3 regions of the Anaerospora sp. genome follow, and region 1 is predicted to be linked to each of the others. Evidence: riboswitches for the same ligand, from Rfam matches in the RefSeq annotation. Region 1 holds a riboswitch; each other region holds the start of a gene.
The links. Region 1 has a riboswitch for thiamine pyrophosphate ahead of cytX (putative hydroxymethylpyrimidine transporter CytX). Riboswitches for the same ligand answer to the same signal wherever they lie in the genome.
Positions count from the first base shown of each region.

Region 2: it holds a riboswitch for thiamine pyrophosphate, as region 1 does, so the genes downstream of both, thiC (phosphomethylpyrimidine synthase ThiC) here and cytX (putative hydroxymethylpyrimidine transporter CytX) in region 1, are expected to answer to the same signal.
Region 3: it holds a riboswitch for thiamine pyrophosphate, as region 1 does, so the genes downstream of both, thiS (sulfur carrier protein ThiS) here and cytX (putative hydroxymethylpyrimidine transporter CytX) in region 1, are expected to answer to the same signal.

Region 1 covers NZ_DALZUO010000022.1:27,147-32,908, reverse strand. Annotated here, with positions in the region: gene RTR76_RS15680 (tripartite tricarboxylate transporter substrate binding protein) at 26-997, shown strand; gene RTR76_RS15675 (tripartite tricarboxylate transporter TctB family protein) at 1,076-1,525, shown strand; gene RTR76_RS15670 (tripartite tricarboxylate transporter permease) at 1,540-3,045, shown strand; gene RTR76_RS15665 (hypothetical protein) at 3,097-3,324, opposite strand; TPP riboswitch at 3,444-3,558, shown strand; gene cytX (putative hydroxymethylpyrimidine transporter CytX) at 3,620-4,858, shown strand; gene thiM (hydroxyethylthiazole kinase) at 4,816-5,625, shown strand; gene thiW (energy coupling factor transporter S component ThiW) at 5,630-5,762, shown strand, end outside.
Region 2 covers NZ_DALZUO010000002.1:130,636-136,397, reverse strand. Annotated here, with positions in the region: gene RTR76_RS02650 (TrkH family potassium uptake protein) at 1-437, shown strand, start outside; gene RTR76_RS02645 (TrkA family potassium uptake protein) at 460-1,122, shown strand; gene RTR76_RS02640 (N-acetylmuramoyl-L-alanine amidase) at 1,167-1,844, opposite strand; gene RTR76_RS02635 (hypothetical protein) at 2,179-2,310, shown strand; gene thiC (phosphomethylpyrimidine synthase ThiC) at 2,356-3,657, opposite strand; TPP riboswitch at 3,717-3,815, opposite strand; gene ribB (3,4-dihydroxy-2-butanone-4-phosphate synthase) at 3,848-4,498, opposite strand; FMN riboswitch at 4,581-4,726, opposite strand; gene RTR76_RS02620 (ferredoxin family protein) at 4,809-5,111, opposite strand; gene RTR76_RS02615 (FAD-dependent oxidoreductase) at 5,108-5,762, opposite strand, start outside.
Region 3 covers NZ_DALZUO010000001.1:23,384-29,145, reverse strand. Annotated here, with positions in the region: gene RTR76_RS00160 (helix-turn-helix domain-containing protein) at 1-882, shown strand, start outside; gene RTR76_RS00155 (hypothetical protein) at 1,195-1,743, opposite strand; gene RTR76_RS00150 (protease complex subunit PrcB family protein) at 1,904-3,298, shown strand; TPP riboswitch at 3,355-3,463, shown strand; gene thiS (sulfur carrier protein ThiS) at 3,529-3,729, shown strand; gene RTR76_RS00140 (thiazole synthase) at 3,734-4,504, shown strand; gene thiH (2-iminoacetate synthase ThiH) at 4,527-5,627, shown strand; gene thiF (sulfur carrier protein ThiS adenylyltransferase ThiF) at 5,653-5,762, shown strand, end outside.

The DNA of each region.
Region 1 (5,762 bases):
TCTATATTATATGGAGGAAAGTGGAATGAGAAAACAGATTGCTTTTTTGCTGGCTGCATTATTAATTGTAACTATGGTAGTCGCTGGCTGCGGCGGTTCGCAGACGGCCAAAAAAGAGGAAGTAAAATATCCTACTAAACCGATTGAGCTTATTGTACCCTTCGCTGCAGGCGGTGGTACAGATGCAGTGGGCCGCGCTTTTGCCGAAGCGCTTAAAGGCAATTTAAAACAAGAGGTTGTTGTAGTAAATAAAACGGGTGGCGGCGGTGCTGTCGGTATGGCAGAAGGCTTGAAAGCCAAAGCAGATGGCTATACGCTGACCATGGTTACCCGCGAGGTAGTTTCGCTGCCGCTTCAAGGGCAAGCACCTTTTAAGACTGCAGATTTTCGTCTCATTGCCAATGTTAATACTGACCCTACTGTTATTGTTGTATCTACAGATTCAAAGTATAAGACCATTGAGGATCTGCTCGCTGATCTGAAGGCTAATCCAGATAAACTTAATTTTGCTGCTTCTGTAACACCAAACTTTTATGCTATCCAGTTTTCGCAGGCCGCAGGTGTCAAATTTGTCACGGTGCCTTTCCAGGGCGCAGCTCCAGCCATGACGGAGATCCTCGGGGGAAGAGCAGATTTTGGTATTTACGGACCGGGAGAAGTAAAAGCACAAATTGACGCAGGAAAATTACGTCCTTTGGCAGTTATGGCTGATAAACGTTTTGACGGCTTAAAGGATATACCGACGCTGAAAGAAAAAGGAATCGATGCCTCGACAGGTACCTATCGCGGAATTGCTGTTCCTCCTGGAACACCGGATGCGGTTGTGAAAGTGCTGGAGGAGGCAGTAGCCGCTGCTGTTAAGGATGCTAAGTTTGTTGAATTTATGAATAAATCCTTTTTAGGAATCGACTATAAAAATGCCGCAGACTATAAGACATTCCTGGAGAAGGACACTAAAATACTTGAACCGATTATAGAGGCTGGCAAAAAGAAGTAAACTGTAAGCAAGTGGCGGAGCGAAGACTGATAAGCTATCAATCTTCGCTCTGATGTTTTTGAAAGGATGTGTTACGGCGTGAGCAACGCTGGAATATGGGCTGGCAGTATTATATTACTGTATGCAATCATTATATTTTATCAATCTTTCTCACTGGACTATTCAACCCGCCTTGGGCCTGGACCTGGCTTTTTCCCAAGATGGCTGAGTGGTGGATTAATTCTTTTGACTCTTATGTATATATGGGATTGCGCGAAAAATAACAAGGTTTCAACTAGTGAGCTATGGCCTAAAGGAAGAGCTTTGGGAACTATCCTGTCTATGCTGGGCGGGCTGGTTGTTTTTACCGTTATAGTAAATACTACCGGCTTTGTGATAGCAGGCAGCATCTTGCTGTTTGCCATGTTTATCCGCGATTACAAGTGGTATTACGCACTTAGTGCCTCTGTTGCTATAGCGGTGCTATTACTGTTTGTGTTTCAATCGCTGCTGGGAGTTTCACTCCCCGTTAATGAGTATGGATGGTAGGGGGAGAGTAGGAAATGGATTCATTTATACCGTTGCTTGACGGTTTTGCAACAGCGTTAGCAGGCTGGAATTTGTTATATTGTCTTATTGGTGTAACAATCGGCATGCTTGTGGGAATATTGCCCGGCCTGGGGCCAACAACCGGCACGGCTCTGCTGCTGCCAATAACATTTTCCATGGAGCCTGTACCGGCCATTATTATGCTGGCAGGTATTTACTATGGTTCACTATATGGCGGAACGATTACGTCCGTGCTGATCAATACACCTGGGGAAGCAGCCTCGGTGGCAACTTGTTTTGATGGTTACCCAATGGCCAGGCAGGGGCGGGCAGGAACCGCTCTAGGAGTTGCTGCCATTGGCTCTTTTATTGGTGGAACCTTTGCGGTTATCAGTTTAGTATTTATTGGGCCTCCGTTAGCGGAATTCGCCTTGAAATTTGGTCCTCCCGAGTTTTTTGCGTTAATGGTGCTTGGTTTGGTTATGGTTGTCGGGTTAATGGGAAAGTCGATTATTCGCGGTATTATTTCTGCAGTTATCGGCTTGACACTATCCTTAGTCGGTATGGACCCAATTTCTGGCGCTCTCAGATTTACTTTTGGTGAACTTCACTTAATGGAAGGCTTTGATTTTGTAACAATCGCCATGGGTTTATTTGGTATTTCCGAAGTGCTGCAAGGTATGGAGTCCTCTCACCATGCCGGAAAGCCTCCTAAAGTGGGCTCCCTGTTTCCGCGCCGCGAAGAATGGAAACCTACGCTGATGGCTATTGCCAGAGGAACAGGTATCGGCTGCCTCACTGGCTTAATTCCCGGCTCTAATGCCGTTATTCCTACAATATTATCGTACACGGTGGAAAAGAAAGTAGCAAAAGATCCTTCCCGGTTTGGCAAAGGCGCCATTGAGGGAGTTGCCGGTCCTGAAACCGCTAATAATGCGTATTGTGGCGCGGCGCTTATTCCTCTATTTACGCTGGGAATTCCCAGCTCTCCAACGATTGCGGTACTGTTCGGAGCTTTTATTATGCATGGTCTGACGCCTGGACCGGCTTTGTTTCAAAGCAATGCCAATTTCGTCTGGTCAGTTATTGCCAGTATGTTCATCGGCAATGCAATCCTGCTTGTTATGAACCTGCCCTTAGCCCGGATGTGGGGAAAGATTGCTACCATTCCGCCCAAAATGCTCTATCCGGCAATTGTTATTGTATCTGTTCTGGGAGCATATAGTGTGAGCGGCAGTGTGTGGGATATTTGGGTAATGATCGTATTTGGAGTGCTCGGTTATATCATGAAGAAACTCGATATTCCCATGGCACCTGTTGTGCTGACTTTTGTGCTGGGCAAAATGATAGAAAGTTCATTGCTGCAATCCTTGATGTATTTCAAAGGGAGCTTTCTGGGGTTCTTCAACCGGCCTATTGCCGGTACACTGCTGGTCTTAGCGATGCTGCTGTTAATTTTGGCCATAGTGGCCAGCGTGAAAAACAAACGGGGTATATTGGCTGATGATGCTGAGGTGTAATCGTAAGTATGTAAAAACCGGAACACTCATGTTCCGGTTTTTACATTACTGTCAGGCCTCTTCTTTTTGTTCTTCGCTTTGCTCTTCTTCTGGCACACTGACTTCTTCAGGCCGTTCTAAGGATTGGGTGCCATTCAGGCGGATTTTCTCCAGTAATTCGACCATCTGTTTGTTTTGCACAATGATAATTTCCTGGTTCTTTATCATGGCCTGCAGGGGTGTTAATGCCGTTTCAAATCTGTCCGTCACATATTTAACCACTTTTTCGTAGGAAGCCAACTAAAATCCCCTCCTTAAACTATTGCGGTACTTCATCATATTGCAGGACGAGTAAAAAAGTGACTAGTTAAGGAAAGGTTTGCATATTTAGTTATTATATATTAGTATTACAGTAATGGAATATGGGCGAGGGGTGCCGGAGAGACCGGCTGAGATACAGAACGTGTTCTTCTGTGACCCTTAATTCACCTGATCTGGGTAATGCCAGCGTAGGAATAGCCAATAAGGTCTTGTATGTGTCTTGATGCGCATCCCTTATGGGATGCGCTATTTAATTTTAAAAGAAGGTGAAGGAATGAATAGTACAGGCTCTGCCATGGAGTTTAAGCATTTTCTATTTTTGTGGTTTGGTGCAGCAGTGTCTATTGCCGAAATTTTTGCCGGTGGTATTCTCGCTCCACTCGGATTTGCCAGTGGTATTAGCGCGATCCTGTTAGGGCACCTCATAGGGATTGTGCTGTTAGTATTATGCGGTATCATTGGCTCCCGCGAGCGTATTTCCGCTATTGAATCAACCCGCATATCTTTTGGCAGTTATGGAGTGTACTTATTTTCTATATTAAACGTGCTGCAATTGGTTGGCTGGACAGCCATTATGATTATGTCAGCGGCAAAGTCTGCCAATGAAGTCACAAAAATGCTGTGGCAAGGGGATTATCTCGTTGGTTGGCAGCTGGCGATCGGTGGACTTATTATGCTATGGATTGCTTTGGGGCGTGAAGGCGGCTGGAAGAAGGCTAACATCGCAGCAGTTGTTATGTTGTTTGTACTTACTCTGGTTCTGAGTGGCCTGGTTTTTAATAATATCAGCGGTCTCTCTCAAATTCCAGCAGTCGGTGGAATGCCGTTTAGTGCCGGATTAGAGCTTAGTGTAGCGATGCCTCTCTCGTGGCTGCCGCTTATTGCCGATTATACCCGGTATGCAAAATCGGCGAAAAGCTCGGCCTGGGGCAGCGGCCTGGGATATTTTATTGGCAGCTGCTGGATGTATATCATCGGCTTAGGGGTTGCACTTACCGCCGGAACTGCCGATCCCGCTTCCATTATGGTGGCAGCAAATCTGGGATTAGCGGCTCTGGGGATTATTATCCTGGCTACTGTAACTACGACATTTATGGACGCTTACTCGGCGGGGGTCAGTTTTTCCAGTCTTTGCCCCGGATTGAATGAGAAATATATTGCCTTGTTTATGGCTGTAATAGGCACAATGCTGGCCCTTATCGTTAATATGGAGCAATATGAAAGCTTTTTGCTTGCGATCGGCTCCGTTTTTGCTCCCCTGTTTGCTATTGTACTTACTGATTATTTTTGGCTTAAAAATCGCCGTATCAGGCCGGAATTAAAAGCAAACTTTCTAGCCCTGGCAGTATGGGGGCTGGGCGTAGCGCTGTATTACAAGTTTCTTGCATGGGAGCTTGCAATTGGAGCAACAATTCCGGTGCTTGTATTGGTTAGTCTGCTATATGCTATTGTAGGGAGGGTGGCCAATCCATGGATGTATTGCAAGCTGTCTGCCAAACACTCGAGCAAGTAAAAGCACAGAACCCGCTTGTACACCAGTTAACCAATTTTGTTACAGCTAATGACTGTGCGAATGTAACACTGGCGTTGGGAGCTTCGCCTGTAATGACAAATGATCCCGGCGAGGTTGAAGAAATGGTGAGCTTTGCCTCAGCATTGGTTTTAAATATTGGTACATTGAACGGTCAATTGGTTGATTCCATGATTCTTGCCGGCCGAGCAGCAGCGCTAAAGGGAATTCCAGTAATTTTTGATCCCGTAGGAGTTGGCGCCACTAAACTGCGCACTCAGGCAGCCGAGCGGATTATTCGGGAAATTCCACTGGCAGTGATCAGGGGGAACATGTCGGAGATTAAGACACTTGCAGGAATAAATGAGGGAATCCGTGGCGTTGATTCTACAGCAGGTCAAGAGCAGGGACAAGTGGTTGCAGCAAGCCTTTCTAAACGACTGGGGTGCGTTGTGGCAATAACGGGAGCAGTCGATATTATTGCTAGAGAAGATGAAGTGTATCATATTACCAATGGTCATCCGCTGTTAGCGGATGTTACCGGAACCGGCTGCATGTCTACTGCTTTGACAGGCTGCTGCTGTGGTGTTGCTGATTCTGTTATTGGCGCCGTTGCCGGTATTGCCGTTATGGGCATCGCCGGTGAAATTGCCCAAAAGTCTCTGGCAGAGAAGGAAGGCCTGGGAACTTTCCGTGTCCGGCTGATTGATGCCATATCTGCTATGAACAGTGATACGTTTAAGACCTATGCTAAGATAAAAGGAGCGTAAGCAGATGGATATAAGAAGAATGAGCTTTGCGGCTTTGTTTATAGCAGTGGGAGTTTTTTCCGCTCATTTAATCTATATTCCAGTGGGGATTGCCAAGTGTTTTCCCGTTCAACATGCCATTAATGTACTGTTGGCGG
Region 2 (5,762 bases), on a different contig from region 1:
TTATCGGCGCAGCGCCAGGCTCAACGGGGGGCGGCATTAAAACCTCAACTTTTGCCGTACTCATGCTGGTAGTTTGGGCCATCATTCGCGGCAAACAGGATATTGAGGTCTTTCATCGATCCATCCCCCGGCAGATCATCTACAGAGCTTTCGCAGTAGCTTTTATTGCTTCTTTGCTTGTTATCTTTATTACAATGATGTTGGTAATTCAAGAAAACCACCCCTTCATCAGCCTTTTGTTCGAAGTTGTTTCTGCCTTCGGTACTGTAGGTCTTTCAACAGGAATTACGCCTGCCTTAAGTGATTCCAGCAAATTCTGGTTAATCATTACCATGTTTGCCGGCCGGGTCGGTCCAGTCACGCTGGCACTTGCTCTGGCACTAAGAGAAAAGAAGCAGTCCGTTCATTTCCCTGAGGGAAAAATCATAATTGGCTAATTTATAATAGGAGATAGAGTGTATGGCGAAGAAAAAACGACAATTTGCAGTAATAGGCCTGGGACGATTTGGCGCAAGTGTAGCGCTTACCCTGGCCCGTTCCGGACACGACGTACTAGCAGTTGACTCAGATGAGGAAAAAGCACAAAAACTCAGTGATGAGGTTACCCATGTAGCAGTCGCAGATACAACAGATGAAGCTGCCCTCAAGACACTGGGAATACGTAATTTTGATGTAGTAGTAGTCGCAATTGGTGAAGATATGCAGGCGAATGTACTGACTACATTGTTGTTAAAAGATATGGGTGTTACGCACATTGTTGCAAAAGCGCGCAACGAACTGCACGGTAAAATGCTGAAAAAAATAGGCGCTGACCGGATTGTTTATCCCGAACGCGATATGGGCCAGCGGGTAGCACATAATTTAGTTTCCACCAACGTTCTTGATTATATTGAGCTCTCACCTAACTTAAGCCTTGTAGAAATCAACGCACCTCAGTCTCTTATCGGCAAAAGCCTGGCTGAAGCCAATCTGCGCGCTAAATATGAAATGAACGTTGTTGCCATTAAACGGGCCGATAAAATCATTGTACCGCCCCATCCCAGCGATAAAATTACTTCTGAAGATGTATTAATCGTGGTTGGCGGCATTGAAGGCTTGCAGCGGCTGGAAGAACTTGAGTGATTAACTAACAAAGAGCAGGCGCGGTATATACCGGCGCCTGCTCTTTATTTCGCTGTTGAAAAATAACTGTTTATTCCATTGTAAAGTCCCAAAGCAGCCTTACGCCAGAACGTCGTCTTGCTAAGCAGCCTGGCTTCCTGGGGATTAGAAATAAAAGCTACCTCTGCCAGAATTGCTGGCATATGTGTGTTTTCCAACACATAAAAATCATTTTCTTCAAAACCACGGTCAGAGAGGCCCACCTGCCGCACAAGGTTGCTCTGCAGAATTTGGGCAAAGCGGCGATCCTCATTCGTTTTTTCATAAAAATAAGTTGTAGTACCTTGCGCCTCATTCGTTGAAAAAGCATCAGCGTGAATACTGACAAACAAATCGGCATCCATGCGATTGGCAACATTAACCCTGGCCGCGAGCTCTTCCTTATCTGAAGCCCCTTTATAGGCTACATCTTTATCAGCGGTACGGGTCAACACGACATTAGCCCCTCTGGCAGCAAGCATTTTCTTCAGTTCCAGCGCAATCCCCAGAGTCACATCTTTTTCAACAATATTATTACTCCCAATAGCACCCGTATCACTTCCACCATGACCGGGGTCTACCACAATTGTCTTTCCCTGCACACCGGCATATGTAGCCGCATGCGCTGCCCCATAAGCAGCATTAACCGGCAGCGCCAGGGACAGGATCGCAAGAAAAACAAGCATCTTAAAAGAACTTTTCATTATTTCCATCCTTACTAGAAGGCAATCCATCAGTCACTAACATACACCGCCATTATACCTTATGACGATAAATGCTGACAAACGTAATATTTTCCGGTGTTCTTCCTTATTCTTCATTACAGAATGCACAGATTTACAGCATTCTGGGCAAACTGTGTCTTGACCGAGTTGTGAATTAGAATTAGACAGTGTAGATTTTTTTGCAATGCAAGGCGGAGGAGTCCGCGCAAATCGGGAATATGTAAGGCGACGACAACGCAGCAGTGCGAAAAAAGACACGCTGGCTAAACTAAGATTTAACTTGGTCAAGACACTAAGCCCAGGAGGTGATCGCATGGACAATGAAAAAACCACAGCAGCTGTTGACAATGAGCAGGCTCCAGTAGAATCAACTGATAAAAAAACACAAAATACAGTGCCTACTTTATATCCCGACATCGAGTACGTGAACAGAACATTGCCCTAACAAAAAGCAGGGTAGCAATTGATAAAATCGCTACCCTGCTTTTTGTTACTTCAAAGTAATTTCTTCGCCGTTTAAGATTTTTTTCATATTTTTCATCGGACACATCTTACCGCACATCGTACAGGTGTCTTCACATTCCGGTTTCGATTCTTCCCGGTATCTTCTGGCTTTTTCAGGATCAATCGCCAGTTCGATCATCCGCGGAAAATTAACATCCGCCCGTGCAGCACTCATTTGATTGTCCCAGTCTCTTGCACCGGGTATTCCTTTTGCAATGTCGGCTGCATGAGCGGCAATGCGAGTAGCAATAATTCCTTCTTTCATATCTTCCAGAGTGGGTAAGCGCAGGTGTTCCGCCGGAGTTACAAAACACAGGAAATCCGCCCCATTAGCTGCCGCCACCGCGCCCCCGATTGCGCTGGTAATATGATCATACCCAGGGGCAATATCAGTAACCACCGGTCCCAGTACGTAAAAAGGAGCACCATGGCATAGTTTTTTCTCAATTGTCATATTCGCTGCAATTTCATTGAGCGCCATATGTCCGGGACCTTCAATCATTACCTGTACATTTCTCGCCCAGGCACGTTTAGTCAACTCTCCTAAAACGATCAACTCCTCAATTTGGGCAGCATCGGTTGAATCATTAATGGAACCAGGGCGGCAGGCATCCCCCAGACTAAGTGTCACATCATATTGCTCACAAATATCCAGTAAGCGGTCAAAGTATTCGTAAAACGGATTCTCCTGTTTATTAAGCTCCATCCAGGCAAACAGCAGTGAACCGCCTCGTGAAACAATATTGGTTAATCGCTTGTTGTTTTTCACTCGCTCGGCAGTCGTAGTATTAATACCGCAATGGACCGTCATAAAATCAACGCCATCCTGGGCATGCCTTTCCACAACAGCAAAAAACTCATCAACCGTAATATCTTTTAATTCCTTATCCAGCATACCTACGGCATCATACATCGGCACCGTACCAATCATAGCAGAAGATATTTCTACCAATTTTTGACGGAACTCCTGTGTTTTTCCATAGCAGCTGAGGTCCATAATCGCTTCAGCTTTCAGCTCAATCGCTTTTTTTACTTTATCCAACTCAAAATTAATATCACAGCAATCTTTGGAAACACCTAAGTTAACATTGATCTTTGTCCTAAGGCCTGCGCCGACACCTTCGGGACTTAAGCTAATGTGTCCTTTATTAGCAGGGATAACCACCTTCCCTGCCGCGACCAATTCTATCAGCGTCTCCATTCTCATCTTTTCTTTTTCTGCTACTATGCGCATTTGCTCAGTGACAATCCCTTTTTTGGCAGCATCCATTTGTGTCGTGTAATTCATTGCTACTCCCCTTCCTCATCCTAAATAACAAAAAAGCCTACCACAAGGCAGGCTTTAAAGTATTAATTAAAAAGCTTCCCTCCGGTGGTACTAACCACATCAGGTTTAAGAGTTGGACATGTGTCCTCTCAGCCATTTCGGCACCCCTAGCTGTCTTATTCACTTATTATTACTATACTTGATATTCCAACTATTGTACATCCACATTTTTCTTGCGATATTCAATAAGATCATTCACGGTAACAACCGTCATATTATGATTCATAGCAAATTCTACAATCTCCGGTAAACGAGCCATTGTTCCATCCGGATTAGTAAGCTCACATAAAACCCCGTACGGTTTTAGCCCGGCAAGACGCATTAAATCAACATTCGCCTCTGTGTGACCCGGACGCTCAAGCACGCCACCAGCCTTAGCCCTTAATGGAAAGACATGTCCGGGACGTCTCAGATTAGCAGCACAGGCCTGTTCGGCAATTGCGGCTTTCACTGTTGTCACGCGGTCAGCGGCGGATACACCGGTTGTGACTCCACAGGCCGCCTCAATGGAAACAGTAAATGCCGTTTGAAAGCTGCTTGTATTATGCTCTACCATCATCGGCAGTTCTAAAGCCTGCACTCGCTCTTCAGGGAGACATAAGCAAACAATACCGCTGCCCTCACGAATGAGCATTGCCATTTGTGCTTCATTCAAATGCTCTGCCGCAAAGAAAATATCGCCCTCATTTTCCCGTTCTTCATCGTCAGTCACCAAAATCCCCTGTCCGTTACGCAGTGCTTCAATGGCCTTTTTCACTCTTTCCTCGGGATTGCCAAATCGAACTAGTAAATTCTGATTCAATTAGTATTCCTCCTACTCATATAGTCGGACTTACTTTCGAATCAGGGCATCAGATAGGCAGATGTAATAAAAACTATCACTGCCTTATCCTCTTTCATCCGGACTGTACCGTCGGCACTGGCCTCTCACCAGTTCTGCTGACCTCTTCAAAACGAAGAGCGCTCGCGGGCTCCCCAGTTTACCTGGGATACCGCCGGTGGGGATTCACACCCCGCCCTGAGAATAAGTCACTCAGTTGTAAGTATACTCCCCTGGTAGTATTTGTCAACCAGTACTTAAGTCACAAGAGAGTCTACTACAGCGGCAGCAGCTATCCTTCGCGAAAAATAATGCCTTTTCCGAAAGAGGGATAATTCCAGGAATAACCTTCAAGTCCCTGATTCAGCCTTTCGCATACAAGCCGGCAATTGCCGCATTCCAGACAGCCTACATGATCAAAACTGAGTACATCGTTCACCATATCCCATTTATAACGTTCTGCAGGGCACGAGTAGGTACAGGCACGGTGACTGCAAGTCTTACACGCAATTTTGTCGACAACAATATGAGGATTATGATCATCGCTGTCAAAGCGATTTTTAGCTAGACGATCATCCATCGAGAGATTTTTCATAGTGACCGCGCCCCCTTAACCATATCTTTAAACACATCAAAATACGATATTTTATCCGCAACAGTCTCTCTGGCGACACCAAGCACCCGTTTAGCCGGAGTACCGTCTACACCGTAAATATTGCGCATTAAGTCAGCCGCGAGCATAGGATAAGTAGTGAAAACTTGTCTCGTATGTGCCATATAATCATGTGCATTTTTAAAAGTATGCATATCTTTTAGCACACTTTGCTGCAATCGCGTCTCGTAACCTTTTAACATATTTCTGGAATAATCACCTGCATCTATTGCTTCATTAGCCGTCTCAGCTGCTGCAATGCCGGATAAAATAGCATAATCCATTCCCCGAACAGTAAATCCGCTATTAACAACCAGGCCTGCTGCATCACCGGCAATCATAACACCATCGGCAAAAAGCTGAGGAAGCGCTGAAATCCCACCTTCCGGAATAAGGTGTGCAGAATACTCGATAACCTCTCCACCTTCAATATAACGGGAAATAGATGGGTGGTGTTTTAACGCCTCAGCGATATCCGCTACCGGAAGTTTCGCATTCTTCCAGCTAAGAGAATCAACGACCATCCCCAGTGAAATACTGTTCTTATTCGTATAGAGAAATGCACCGCCGCTGATGCCTTTCGTACATTCGCCA
Region 3 (5,762 bases), on a different contig from region 1:
ATCGATATCAAAGAAACGATCTCCACGTGTGTTGATTTCACGGAGGCCAATCTGGGTAACAAAATAAACCTCGATGATATTGCGCTGCACTGCAAGATTTCCAAATACCATTTGCACAGAATGTTTAAAGCTTTAACCGGTGAATCGTTAATGGATTATGTTCAATCCCGTAAGCTGTCTGCTAGTATTAATGATTTGGTTCATACGAACAGGCGGGTAATCGATATTGCTTTCGACTATGGCTTTGAGTATGAACAGTCGTACATTAGAGCTTTTCGTAAAAGGTTTGGTTACACTCCGCAGAAAGTCAGGTCGGAGCAAATGTCGCTGCATATTCAGGAAAAGCTCAATAGCAGCGACATATATTCTGTTGCTAATTCTGCGGTGTATAAGCCTGAGTTTGTCTTTAGACAACGATTTTTCCTCATCGGTATTCAGCACAAAATTATGAGCAAGTCCGGTGACAAAACTGCGAATGCCTATGGGAGGGACTTTTTTTATCATCATAAGCAGCAGGTTGCCCATCCCGTTAATCCTCATATTTATTACGGGTATACCGATTGGAGTGCGAGCGACCAAGGATACATTTACTATATGCCTTCTGTTCAGGCTGCAGAATTGACTGCAATTCCTCCTGGGATGCATGGAGTCGAGATACCTGCCCATAAATATGTGGTTTTCCGTTTTGTTGGTTTTTTTCGCCCTGATGACATTAATGGCCGGCAAGTAGGAAGACTGTTAGTCCATATGTACTCAAAATGGATATTCAATTCCGGTTTCAAATTTGCCGATACTTTCCGGTTTGAGTATATAGATAGCTCGCTATCAAAGGACAATTATTGCGAACTCGATATATATCAACCTATTACGGCAATTGAATGATCAGATAATAGAAAGAGGGTGTCGCAAAACGCTTTTGAAAGCAAATACGACATCCTCTTTTTCTTTGTATATACAGGCATAGAGATGAGCGGAAAAGCACGGCTTATACTTTTGTCATCGAAACAAAAGTATCAAAAATTCTAGGCCTGTCTTCCAAAATGCTTGGGTAATACTCATCTTACTAAAATTCGTAAACTCGCTGCGCTCAAACAGCACGAATTTCTTAACGTAAGCTAAGGATTACCCATCCTGCGGACCGCATTTTTCCAGAAGGGCCGGAAGGAAACGGGGCAACGAAACTTTTAGCGGGCTTTAGTTTTGGGCAGATGCAACACTTGCTGCCGAATTGCGAATGAGTTCTAATGCGTCAGTTACTTCGTTTCCGATCATAGCGGATAACGTATCCAGGGTAGACATGGCCGCTGTCCCATCAGGCCGGCATATCGTTTTATCCACGAGATAGCTGCTGGAGGAGGTTGAGTAGGCTTTGACATCCAGTGCGACATCCAGAGGACGTACGGAGAGCAGGAGTATGTAATTAACATGGCGGGCGTCGCTGTAGGCGGATAATGCTTGCGGTGTAGCATCGTTCGCTGTGTTGATCTGACAACGGCTTAGATCGCGTAATACCTCATTGCCTGACTGTACCTCGCTTCCCAAAAGCAGCGCATTTACTTTGAAGCGGATGACTTCATTCAGTGCTTTGTTCAGCAGGTCTATTCCCGGAACATAGTGGCCCGAAGTATCAATATATAAGGCGATAGCTGCAGTGGCATTGCTATCTACTGCAGCAGCTGAGCCGATTGAACAAGTCAATAGTAATAGGAGCAAAACACAAAGAACGCGGGTTGTTGATTTCACCTTGATACCCTCTTTCCAATGGATTTTGAGGCTTTTAGCCAACGAAATATATTATAGCACTATTTGCTGAGTCTGATGGCATTTTTTTCATCCGTTACTTTCCTATCGGAGGCAGCGTTATTATAAGTGACTGACCAGTCGAAGAGAAGGGGGAGCAATTATGAAGAAAAAATATACAAAAATCGCTGCTGCTATGGCTGGTGTTTCGCTAATGGCCGCTATGCTGCTGCCGCTTGCGGCAACAGAGGTAACTGCTGCTAAGTGGTTTGGCGGTAAAGAACAAAAAGAGTTGGCTGCTAAGCCTCAGAATGAATCGACTGAAGAAGCGGCGATACCTGCATATAAAGTGCTGGATGATGAAAAAAGTGAAGCTCAAGCTGTTGAAGAAGCCGTTGTCGTAAAAGCTAATGGCGAAATGGAGCAGGTTGCTGTAGTGGAGGCAGCCGATCAACCAGTTAATGTCGATATGGTGCCGGCTGAAGAATTGAAAAGCTTACAGAAGCAGGTTGAGGCCGATCAAAAGGTGTGGCTGCTTGATCCGGTACTTGTACTGAAAAATTCTGCTGACCGTTATGGTTTTAATGATAAAGAAGATACCTTTACCCTGCTGTCAGCTGACAGAACAGCAGGTATTGCCAAGGTATTGGTAGGGCACGGTGAGAAGTATTATCTTGTTCAACTGAAGCAGCCTGGTGGAGCTGGCAGTAGAAAAATATGGCAGGTTGTATCAATTCAGCAAGTTAAAACAGTAATTAAGAATCCTCCGTCACACGGCGATAAGGTTGATATTGGTCCCGGCGTAGCAGGGCTTGATTATAATAAGTTAATTAAATGGCAGCAAGACGTTGATGCTGGTCGTGACCGCTGGCGGCTGAATCCGCTGGAAGTGGCCCGCCAGGAAGGGAAAGCCTATGGGTTTTCTGACAAGGATGAATTTACGATTGTTCGCCAATACAGCGGTACAAGCCTGGCCCGGCATGGACAAATTGATATAGATGTGAAACATGACGGCAGGGTATATGCGATGATTCTCGTTAAGCCTTTTGGCGGCGGTGATGCTATCTGGACGATCTATAAAGTAACGGGACCTGTGAACCCGGTATCGCAGCCAGAGAAACCTGTTTCCGGTGAAAAGGTACTTTACTCTACTAATAAGTATACATCCTGGAAATGGTATGATGACCGCTATTTAAAGGATATGTCGTTTAAAGCTATTGTTGCCTCAGCGGACGTAAAAGAGAATGATGTGTTGGCTGAAAAATTAAAAGCGATTGATTATCAGAGTAAGCTTGTACTAGCTGCCTATCTGGGGACGGCTGGCGGCGGCTATGATATTGGCATTGAAAGAATACTGCTCAACGGCAATCAATTAACGGTACGGGTTCACACTAAGAGTCCTGGACCGGGTGAAATGACTACAAAAAATATTACCTTCCCGGCGGACTATGTCGTGCTTGACCGTCAGATTGCTGATGTCTGGGGTGGTTTGAATGTAAGCTTTGTTGATCAAAATGGTAAAGTCCTTCAAAAAATGAAAATTACGATTCGACATTAAACAAGAAGGCTTGACTGGTAAATAAAGGTAGAGTAGAATAAAGCTGTAATTTAATAGTTTACAACCAAGGGAGTCCATGTTATGGGCTGAGAGTGAGGCTGTGAGTCTCTGACCTTATGACCTGATCGAGATAATGCTCGCGGAGGGAGGTGTTTTGTGCATACTACGTGCCTATCCTTTGGGGAGGCACGTTTTTTTATTTTATTTCACTATGAAAGGAAGGGGATTTGATGAAGTTGACGCTCAATGGTAAAGAAGAGGAATTTGTAGACGGAGCAACGGTAGCAGCATTGATAAAAGCCAGAGGTCTAAATGGAGCCTGTATTGTTGTTGAATACAATCATGCGATCCTAAAGCAGGATGAGTGGGAGACGGTAGTCCTTAAGCCGCATGATATGCTGGAAATTGTTTCATTTGTGGGAGGGGGCTGATAATATGGGAGACCAGCTGATTATTGGCGGTCAGCCAGTGGCTAGCAGGCTGTTTTTGGGTACTGGCAAGTTTTCTTCGCATACAATTATACCTGAAGTGATCCGAGCTGCAGGAGCGCAGGTGATAACAGTGGCATTAAGGCGGATAGAGCCCAATAATGCCCAGGAAAATATTGTGAATTATATCCCTGAGGGGTCGATCCTGATGCCGAATACTTCGGGTGCAAGGACGGCAGAGGAGGCAATACGCATAGCGCGTTTAGCAAGGGCTGCCGGTTGTGGCAACTGGATTAAAATCGAGGTTATTTCTGATGCCAAATACTTGTTGCCTGATAATCTAGAGACAATTAAGGCAACGCAAGTGCTGGCGGCAGAAGGATTTATTGTTCTTCCTTATATGAGTCCCGATTTGATGGCTGCTAAAAAAATGGCAGAAGCAGGAGCGGCTGCAGTTATGCCGTTAGGATCGCCGATTGGCAGTAACCGCGGTTTAAAAACAAAAGAATTAATTCGCATATTAATTGAGGAAATTTCTGTACCAGTTATTGTTGATGCAGGGATTGGGCGGCCTTCGGAGGCTGCCGAAGCTATGGAAATGGGCGCCGCAGCGGTGCTGGTCAATACCGCAGTAGCAACAGCCGGTGACCCTGTTGCTATGGCGCGCTCTTTCGGGCTGGCAGTAGGTGCCGGACGCATGGCTTATTTGGCGGAACCGGAAAACAGAAAGGGTTATGCAAGCGCATCATCGCCATTAACCGGTTTTCTACATAGTTAATAGGATGGAAAGCAGGGATAATATGAGTGTTCAGAGTGTGATTGAGCAGTACCGGAATTTTAACATAGATACATTCTTTGAAAGTATTACAGACCGGCAGATTGCAGGCGTGATTGCCAAGGATGAAATGAATTTGCTGGATTACCTGACACTGCTCTCGCCGAAAGCTGAGGCTTATTTAGAAGAAATGGCATGCAAAGCCCACTGGTTGACGACAAAGCGTTTTGGCCGGACCATTCTGCTGTATACGCCGCTGTATTTGGCTAATTATTGCGTTAATCAATGTGTATATTGTGGTTTTCATGCGGGGAACAGTATTACCCGAAAAAAACTGACGCTGGAGGAAGTTGCTGACGAAGCGCAAGTAATAGCACAAACCGGGCTTAAGCATCTTATTATTTTAACAGGAGAGTCAAGACGACACTCGCCTGTCAGTTACATTAAAGACTGTGTAAATGTCCTGCGTAGTTTCTTCACCTCAATCAGTATTGAAATTTATCCGCTGGAGCAAGAAGAGTATGCCGATTTAGTAGCGTGCGGTGTCGACGGGGTGACTGTTTACCAGGAAGTATATGATCAGACAATCTATGAGCAGCTGCATCTTGCCGGTCCCAAACGCAACTATTCTTATCGGCTGGATGCGCCCGAGCGGGCTTGCCTGGCAGGAGTCCGAACTGTGAATGTTGGCGCTCTTCTAGGTCTCCATGACTGGCGCCGGGAAGCATTTATGACTGGTATTCATGCTAACTATTTGCAGCAAAAATTTCCGGAAGTAGAAGTCAGTATGTCGCCGCCTCGCATGCGGCCCCATGCTGGGGGATATTTGCCTAATGTCGAAGTCAGCGATAAGAATCTGGTGCAGTATTTATTAGCTTATCGCCTGTACATGCCATGCAGCGGAATTACACTGTCGACGAGGGAGCCGGCAAAGCTGCGCGATCATTTGTTAAAGCTTGGCGTCACAAAAATGTCAGCTGGATCCTGTACTGCGGTGGGCGGTCACATTGAACAAAATGCAACGAGTCAATTTGAAATTTCTGATGACCGCAATGTGGCAGAAGTAGCTGCCATGCTTTCGAGAGCGGGTTATCAACCTGTTTATAAGGATTGGCAATTATGGTAACGCAGGTTGGAAAGGAGGCAGTGGTATGAGTGTACTTGAACAAGGGTTGCTGCGCTATTTAAAGCCGGAAGTGATTGCAAAATTACATTCCGTGAAAATTGGTATAGCCGGAGCAGGCGGACTTGGATCAAACTG